2 regions of the Microbacterium sp. GQ128 genome follow, and region 1 is predicted to be linked to the other one. Evidence: predicted binding sites of a transcription regulator. Region 1 holds the regulator's gene; the other holds the start of a gene.

Region 1 (4,206 bases):
TGGTGGAACGTGAAGCACCCCGCGGCGTACACACAGCGGCTCGCGGCGTCCGAGTCGCCCGCAGCAGGAACGGAGCGGCCGGATGCCGAGTCGCGGACGCTGGAGCGCATCCTGCTGCTGAGCCGCATCCGTGAGGGGATCGCGGTCGACGAGGTGCCCGCCGCGAACCGGAGTCGCGTCGCCGGGCTGATCGCCGATGGGCTCGTGGACCCGTCCGCCGCCATCCGGGGCCGTGTCCAGCTCACGCTGCGCGGTCGACTTCTCGCGGATGCCGTGGTGCGGGAGCTCACCGACTGATCCCCTGATCGGGGGCGGTTCAGCCCGGGAGCAGATCCATCCCCGTCGTTCGGCGCTGTGGCAGCGTCGCACTCGTGGCATCGAAGATCCGCGTCCGTCGGCCGGAGCCGTACACCGGCCAGCCCGGGTCGCCGTTCGTGACGAATCCGATCCAGGCCGCGTTCATCTCGTCCGCGAGCGCCTGTGGCGCGCCCGGGCCCGCCAACCGCACCGTCTCGTCGTCCGTGAGGCGATCGAACACGAACCCGAGCTCCAGTGCGTGCGCGGCGCGCAGATCGCGAACCGGGCTCGGCCACGCGAACTCGTACACGTGGGTGAGACCCGGCCGTGCGGCTGCCAGGCGGCTCAACGGCGCCCGCAGCAGCATGTCCGTGACGAGCTGCCCGAACACCTCGCCCGTGCTCGCTCCGGGGAAGGCCGAGCGGTACTCCCGCACCGCACGTCGCGGGATGCGGGAGAGGATCCGCGCGGCCTGCAGCTTCAGCTCGCCGATCCCGGCCAAGGCTTCGGGTGGGAACCACAGGCGGTACTCGTCGGTGTTGCTGCCGATCAGGATCGGTGTGTCGATCTCGCCGAGCACCTCCTGCGGAGAGCGGGGCAGGCTCTCCGGGTCGATGGCGAACTGGAAGCCGGGAGCTCCACCCAGCGGAGAGGATCCGGCGGACTGCGCCTTCCTGGCAGCGAGCAGCTGTTCGGGCGAGACCTCGGCGAACGCGGCGCGGTCGGCGCGGACCCCGAGTCTCTTCGCGAGCTGCGCGGTCACCCGGCCCGCCTTCTTCACCGGTTGCGCAGCGAGCGGCCCGGATTCGATGATGGCGCGATGGATCAGCGCGCGGGAATCCTCTCGCGCGAGAAGCCCGGCGACGATCGCCCCGCCGGCGGATTCTCCCATCGCGGTGATCTGCGCCGGATCGCCGCCGAAGGCGGAGATCTCGCGATGCACCCACGCCAACCCCGCGGCGGCGTCGCGCAGGCCCAGGTTCCTCGGCGCATCCTCGAGCACCGAGAATCCCTCCGATCCCAGACGGTAGTTGATCGAGACGAAGACGATCCCCGCCTTCGCGAACACCGTGCCGTCGTAGAGGGGCAGAGCGGCGGTGCCGCGCTCCAGCGCGCCGCCGTGGATCCACAGAAGCACCGGTGCCGCCGAAGCCCCGATCGGCGCCCAGACGTTGGCCGTGAGGATGTCGTCGCCGTCGATGCGCACCGAGCCGAGGAGCTCGCCGATCGCGCCGGCGTAGGGGAGCTGCGGAGCAGTGGGGCCGAACTGCGTCGCTTCACGGATGCCCTCCCACGCGCGTGCCGGCTGCGGCGCCCGGAACCTGTTCTCGCCGAACGGCGGTGCGGCAAAGGGGAGGCCGAGGAAACGGGCGACCCCCTCCTCTTCGGAACCGCGCACGGCGCCGGTCGACAGCGTGGTCTGAGGCGAGGAGGTCATGAGCGTCATCCTAGGGTCGGGTGTCCGCGGTACGGAGAATCCGGAGCTGCACGGGGTAGGATTGGCACTCTGAACGTCCGAGTGCCAGCGGAAGGGAAGGGCGATGGTCACAGAGCGAGGACTCCAGGTTCTCCGCGCGATCGTGCAGGACTACGTCGAGACCCACGAGCCCGTCGGCAGCCGCTCCATCGTCGACCGGCACTCCTTCGGCGTCTCAGCGGCGACGATCCGCAACGACATGGCGCTGCTCGAGGACGAGGAGCTCATCACGGCTCCGCACACCTCGTCCGGTCGGGTGCCGACCGACAAGGGCTACCGCGTCTTCGTGAATCACCTGGCGCAGTTGCGGCCGCTCTCGTCGGCCCAGCGCTCGGCGATCGAATCGTTCCTCGGTGAGCCCGCCGACCTCGACGATCTGATGGTGCGCACCGTGCGGGTGCTGACGCAGCTCACCGGTCAGGTCGCGCTCGCGCAGTACCCGTCGTTCGCGCGGGCTCATGTCACGCACGTCGAGCTGGTCGCACTGGCGCCCAACCGACTCCTCATCGTGCTGGTGACGGACGCCGGCGGTGTGTCGCAACGCGTGGCGCTGCTGCCGGAGGCCATCGACGAGGCCGAGATGGCGGTGCTGCGTGCACGCATGGCCGCCTTGATCACCGGCCACGGCATCGGCGAGGCCTCCGACCGGCTCCAGACCCTGCTGGCCGCGGAAGACGCTCCGAAAGACCTCGTGCTGCGCGCGATCGCGAGCGTCGTCATGGATGAGCTCGGCGGGTTCCGACAGGAGCGTCTGGTGATGGCAGGAGCGGCCACGCTGGCCCGCCGTGAGCAGGACTTCCGCGGCAGCATCCATCCGCTCCTCGAGGCCATCGAGGAGCAGGTGACGCTGCTGCGGCTGATGAGCGAGATGGTGACCGACGAGCACGGGCTCGCCGCCAGCATCGGCACCGAGAATGCGCCGTTCGGTCTGGGCGAGGCATCTATCGTCGCAAGCAACTACGCCGCACCCAGCGGCACCGCGCGCGTCGGCGTGATGGGGCCGACGCGGATGGACTACCCGAGCAACCTCGCTGCGGCGCGGGCCGTCGCCCGCTACCTGTCGCGGATGCTCGACGAAGACGAGGCCGGCCGCTGACGCGGTCGCGCCGGAAGACACACGCAGAAAGGCGATTGTGGCGGACCACTATGAGGTTCTCGGGGTGTCCCGAGACGCTTCCACCGACGAGATCAAGAAGGCGTATCGACGCCTCGCGCGACAGCTGCACCCGGACGTGAATCCCGGTGAGGATGCGGCGGAGAAGTTCAAGCTCGTCACGCACGCGTACGACGTGCTGAGCGACGACGAGTCACGGCGCCGCTATGACATGGGCGGGGGAGACGGCGCTGCCGGCAACTTCGGCGGATTCGGCGGTTTCGGCGACATCTTCGAGACGTTCTTCGGCGCGTCCCAGGGCGGCGGTCGCGGGGCGCGACCCCGCTCGCGCAGGGAGCGCGGCCAGGACGCGCTCGTCCGTGTCACGCTCGACCTCGGCGACGTCGTGTTCGGTGCGCACCGCGACATCGACGTCGACACCGCGGTGCTGTGCGAGACGTGCAACGGCTCCTGCTGCCAGGAGGGGACCTCCCCGGTCACCTGCGACATCTGCGGCGGCTCCGGTCATGTGCAGCGCCAGGTGCGCAGCCTGCTCGGCAACGTCGTCACCTCCCAGCCCTGCGGCACCTGCGAGGGCTACGGCACCACCATCCCGTTCCCGTGCGGCACCTGCGGCGGCCAGGGTCGCGTGCGTTCGCGTCGCACGGTCTCGCTCGACATCCCAGCCGGCGTCGAGACCGGTCTGCGCCTCCAACTGCCCGGCTCGGGAGAGGTCGGCAAGGCGGGCGGCCCCAACGGCGACCTCTACGTCGAGGTCACGGTCAACGCCCACCCCGCCTTCAGCCGGGAGGGCGACGACCTGCTGGCCACGCTCGAGGTGTCGATGACCGACGCGATCCTCGGCACCGAGACCACGATCCAGGGACTCGACGGCGAGGTCGATCTCGAGATCCGTTCCGGCGTGCAGTCCGGGGACGTCCTGACCATCAAGGGGAGGGGCATCACCCCGCTCCGCGGCACCCAGCGCGGAGACCTCCGCGTGGGCGTGCAGGTGCTGACACCGACCAAGCTCGACTCCGCGCAGCGCGCGCTGATCGAGGACTTCGCGAAGAAGACCAAGGCACCGGATCCGCAGCTCGCGCAGTTCCAGCCCGGGCTCTTCTCGAAGCTCCGCGACCGTTTCCGCAGCCACTGATCATGGCACTGCACTTCCTCGTGGAGTCCTCGGCGGGTGCCGGAGTCGGCGATCTCGTGTCGCTGACGGGCGCGGAGGCGAAGCATGCGGCCGTCGTGCGGCGGCTGCGCGTCGGCGAAGCGGTCACGGTCGGCGACGGCGCGGGTGTGTGGCTGACCGGTGCGGCCGAAGAGGTCTCTCCGA
Region 2 (4,206 bases), on a different contig from region 1:
CGTCGAGAGCAGTCACGAGGCGTCGGGGGTGAAGTTCAGTGCGATCGAGTTCATGCAGTAGCGATCTCCGGTCGGCGTGCCGAACCCGTCGGGGAATACGTGGCCGAGGTGCGAGCCGCAGTTCGCGCAGCGCACCTCCGTCCGCACCATGCCCAGGCTGTCGTCCTCGATGAGCTCGACCGCATCGGGGCGGATCGACTCGTAGAAGCTCGGCCAGCCGCATCCGGAGTCGAACTTGGTGCCGCTCTTGAACAGCTCCGCGTTGCACGCCCCACAGGTGTAGAGGCCGGCGCGCTCCTCGTCGAGCAGCTCACCCGTCCAGGCCCGCTCGGTCGCGGCCTGACGCAGCACGGCGTACTGCTCATCGCCGAGCTCGCGGCGCCATTCGTCTTCGGTCTTGTCCACGCTGTACGACATGTGTCCTCCTCAGTCGACTCCATTCTCCCTCCTGTGGCGGTGCCTCGGGTGCGTCGCGTCACAATGGACGGATGACCGATGCTGTGCAGGAGCGCTACGCGCGCTTCGCCCGTGATGAGGCGCCGGGCCGGAGCGCCCTCTACGCCGAGTGGGCCGCCGGGGTCGCCGAGGATGAAGAGGTGCGGCGCGTCCTGCTCCGGATCCCGGAGACGAGACGCCAGCCCCCGCTCGTGTTCGCCGTCACTCGGATGCTCGGCGTTCCGCTCGACGAGTACGCGCGGTGGCGTGGCTTCCTGCTCCGACATGCGGACGAGGTCGTCGCCGAGTGTGCACGGAGGTCGCTGCAGACGAACGAGCCGCTCCGTCTCGCGGCGCTCCTGCCGGTGCTCTCCGAGATCGAGGGGCCGATCGCGCTGCTCGAGATCGGGGCGTCGGCGGGACTGTGTCTCTACCCTGATCGGTACTCGTATCGCTTCACCGCTGAGGGCGGGGAGCTGCGTGCGGCGCTCGACCCGGCCGACGGCGTCTCGACGGTCGTGCTCGAGAGCCGGGTGACCGGTCCGCTTCCCGCGCTTCGGATGCCGGACGTCGTGTGGCGCGCAGGGATCGACCTGGCACCGCTCGATGCCGCCGACGAGCGTGATCGTCGGTGGCTGCGTGGTCTCGTGTGGCCGGAGGAGTCGGGGCGCGATGAGCGCATCGAAGCCGCCCTCGACATCGCCGCCGGCGACCCTCCTCTTCTGGTGGAAGGGGACGCCGGCACCCACCTCGCCGCGCTGGCGGCGGCGGCACCGCCGGGGGCGACGCTCGTCATCACCACTCCCGGGGTGCTGGTGCACATCCCCCGGGCGGAGCGGACCGCGCTGATCGCGAGGATCACGCGCACGGACGCCCGCTGGATCACGATCGATCCGCCCGCGATCACAGACGTGTGGGATCCGCCGGTCGATGCGGATCGGTGGCCGGGGTTCGTGGTCGCGCTCGACGGGCAGGTGCGCGCGGCCGCGGATCCGCTCGGGCGATGGTGGGAGTGGCGACCCGAAGTGGCGGCGGTTGCGTCCTAACCTGGAGCCATGCTCGGAGATCTCACGGAGCGCGATCGCGCGATCCTCGCCCTGGAAGTGGCGTGGCCGCGCCACAGCGGGGCGAAGGAAGAGATCATCCGCGCGCAGCTCGGGATGAGCGCGGCACGCTACTACCAGCTGCTCGGACGACTGATCGAGTCCGAGTCCGCGCTCGAGTACGATCCGATGCTGGTGCGTCGCCTCCGCCGCATCCGCGATTCGCGCGCGGCACGGCGTACCGCGCGGCTGCCCGGCTTCGTCGGCTGAGCCATCTCGAGCCGACGACGCAGCGGCCCGGAGGGTCCGCTCGTGCGGCGAACCGGATTGACAGGAAGGTGCCGCTAGCATCGAGGGGTGTCAAAGCCCCTCCGCGATCGCTTCGATGATGCGCCCCGTACGTCCGGACGAGTGGGAGCGCACCGCGCCGAAGCGCCGGGGATGAACGGCTGGGTCGTGCTGCTCTGGTCGTTCGTCGCCGCTCTCGTCCTCATCATCGCCGGCATCTTCGGATCCCTGGTGGTCATGGGGCGTGTCTCTCTGTTCCCCGAGGCGGCGCCGAGCGCTGCTCCCACCCCGCAGGAGACCGGCATCGTCGATCCCAGCATCTCGGTGATGATCCTGAACGGCACTCCCGACGAGGGCCTCGATACGCAGATGCGCGACACGCTGATCAACAACGGCTGGGCGGCTGACAACGTGTTCGCCGGCGACAGCTCCAGCCAGGACTTCGCCACCACGACGGTGTTCTACGTCGAGGAGGCAGACGAACTCGCAGCGGTCGGGCTCGCTGACGTCCTCGGCGGTGCGGCGGTGCAGCAGAGCGACTACTACTCCGGGCAGACGGAGGACGGGCAGAAGCAGTTCACCGTCGTGATCGGTCTCGATCGGTCGACCTCGGCACCCGAGACGCCCGACGAGGCGCCCGCCTCCTGACCCGGGGATGCGCCCTCCTCCAGCGGCTTGCACTCGAAGGTGTCGAGTGCCAGAATGGCGTTAGCACTCTCATACTCTGAGTGCTAAACCCAACGTCTACGTCCAGGAGGGACGAAAAAACTCATGGCAAAGATCATTGCTTTCGATGAGGAGGCCCGCCGCGGCCTCGAGCGCGGCCTCAACATCCTCGCCGACGCGGTCAAGGTGACCCTCGGCCCGCGCGGTCGCAACGTCGTCCTCGAGAAGAAGTGGGGCGCTCCCACGATCACGAACGACGGTGTCTCCATCGCCAAGGAGATCGAGCTGGACGACCCGTACGAGAAGATCGGCGCGGAGCTCGTCAAGGAGGTCGCGAAGAAGACCGACGACGTCGCGGGTGACGGCACCACCACCGCCACGGTCCTCGCACAGGCTCTGGTCCGCGAGGGTCTGCGCAACGTCGCAGCCGGCGCCGACCCCATCTCGCTCAAGCGCGGCATCGAGAAGGCCGTCGCTGCGATCACCGAGGAGCTCCTGTCGAGCGCCAAGGAGATCGACTCCAAGGAGCAGATCGCCGCCACGGCGTCCATCTCCGCTGCAGACCCGGCCATCGGCGAGCTCATCGCCGAGGCGATCGACAAGGTCGGCAAGGAAGGCGTCGTCACCGTCGAGGAGTCGCAGACGTTCGGCACCGAGCTCGAGCTCACCGAGGGCATGCGCTTCGACAAGGGCTACCTGAACCCGTACTTCGTCACGGACCCGGAGCGCCAGGAGGCGGTCTTCGAGGACCCGTACATCCTCATCGCGAACCAGAAGGTCTCCAACATCAAGGACCTGCTGCCGATCGTCGACAAGGTGATCCAGGACGGCAAGGAGCTCGTCATCATCGCCGAGGACGTCGAGGGCGAGGCTCTCGCGACGCTCGTGCTGAACAAGCTCAAGGGCATCTTCAAGTCGGTCGCCGTCAAGGCTCCCGGCTTCGGCGACCGCCGCAAGGCACAGCTGCAGGACATCGCGATCCTCACCGGTGGTCAGGTCATCACCGAAGAGGTCGGCCTCAAGCTGGAGAACGCCACGCTCGACCTTCTCGGCCGTGCGCGCAAGGTCATCGTCACGAAGGACGAGACCACGATCGTCGAGGGCGCCGGTGAGGCCGACCAGATCGAGGGTCGCGTCACGCAGATCCGTCGTGAGATCGAGAACACCGACAGCGACTACGACCGCGAGAAGCTGCAGGAGCGTCTGGCGAAGCTCGCCGGTGGCGTCGCCGTAATCAAGGCGGGCGCGGCCACCGAGGTCGAGCTCAAGGAGCGCAAGCACCGCATCGAGGACGCCGTCCGCAACGCGAAGGCAGCCGTCGAAGAGGGCATCGTCCCCGGCGGTGGCGTCGCGCTGATCCAGTCCGGCACCAAGGCCCTCGACGGCCTGACGCTGACGGGTGACGAGGCGACCGGTGCGAACATCGTCCGCGTGGCGATCGAGGCTCCGCTCAAGCAGATCGCTCTCAACGCCGGTCTCGAGCCGGGCGTCGTCGCGAACAAGGTCTCCGAGCTCCCCGCGGGCCAGGGCCTCAACGCGGCCACGGGTGAGTACGTCGACATGTTCGGTGCGGGCATCATCGACCCGGCGAAGGTGACCCGCTCGGCGCTGCAGAACGCAGCCTCGATCGCGGCGCTCTTCCTCACCACCGAGGTCGTCGTGGCGGACAAGCCCGAGAAGGCTGCTGCTCCGATGGGTGACCCGTCGGGCGGCATGGACTTCTGATCCAGCCCTCATGACAGAACGCCCCCGGCTCCGGCCGGGGGCGTTCTGC

The links. The regulator HrcA, encoded in region 1, represses chaperone genes, less so after heat shock. The targets are predictions, from matches to a motif close to TTNGCACTCGNNNNNNNCGAGTGCNAA.
Region 2: a site for HrcA is predicted at 2,475-2,501, ahead of groL (chaperonin GroEL). Genes of this name have one in related genera too.

What each region holds. Positions count from the first base shown of each region.
Region 1 is NZ_JCAXDY010000001.1:268,224-272,429, forward strand. It holds gene hemW (radical SAM family heme chaperone HemW) at 1-297, shown strand, start outside; gene AC6CHX_RS01280 (carboxylesterase/lipase family protein) at 317-1,735, opposite strand; gene hrcA (heat-inducible transcriptional repressor HrcA) at 1,839-2,870, shown strand; gene dnaJ (molecular chaperone DnaJ) at 2,908-4,023, shown strand; gene AC6CHX_RS01295 (16S rRNA (uracil(1498)-N(3))-methyltransferase) at 4,026-4,206, shown strand, end outside.
Region 2 is NZ_JCAXDY010000007.1:34,260-38,465, reverse strand. It holds gene AC6CHX_RS18955 (nitroreductase family protein) at 1-16, opposite strand, end outside; gene msrB (peptide-methionine (R)-S-oxide reductase MsrB) at 13-417, opposite strand; gene AC6CHX_RS18945 (DUF2332 family protein) at 489-1,481, shown strand; gene AC6CHX_RS18940 (DUF3263 domain-containing protein) at 1,491-1,748, shown strand; gene AC6CHX_RS18935 (LytR C-terminal domain-containing protein) at 1,836-2,414, shown strand; gene groL (chaperonin GroEL) at 2,538-4,157, shown strand.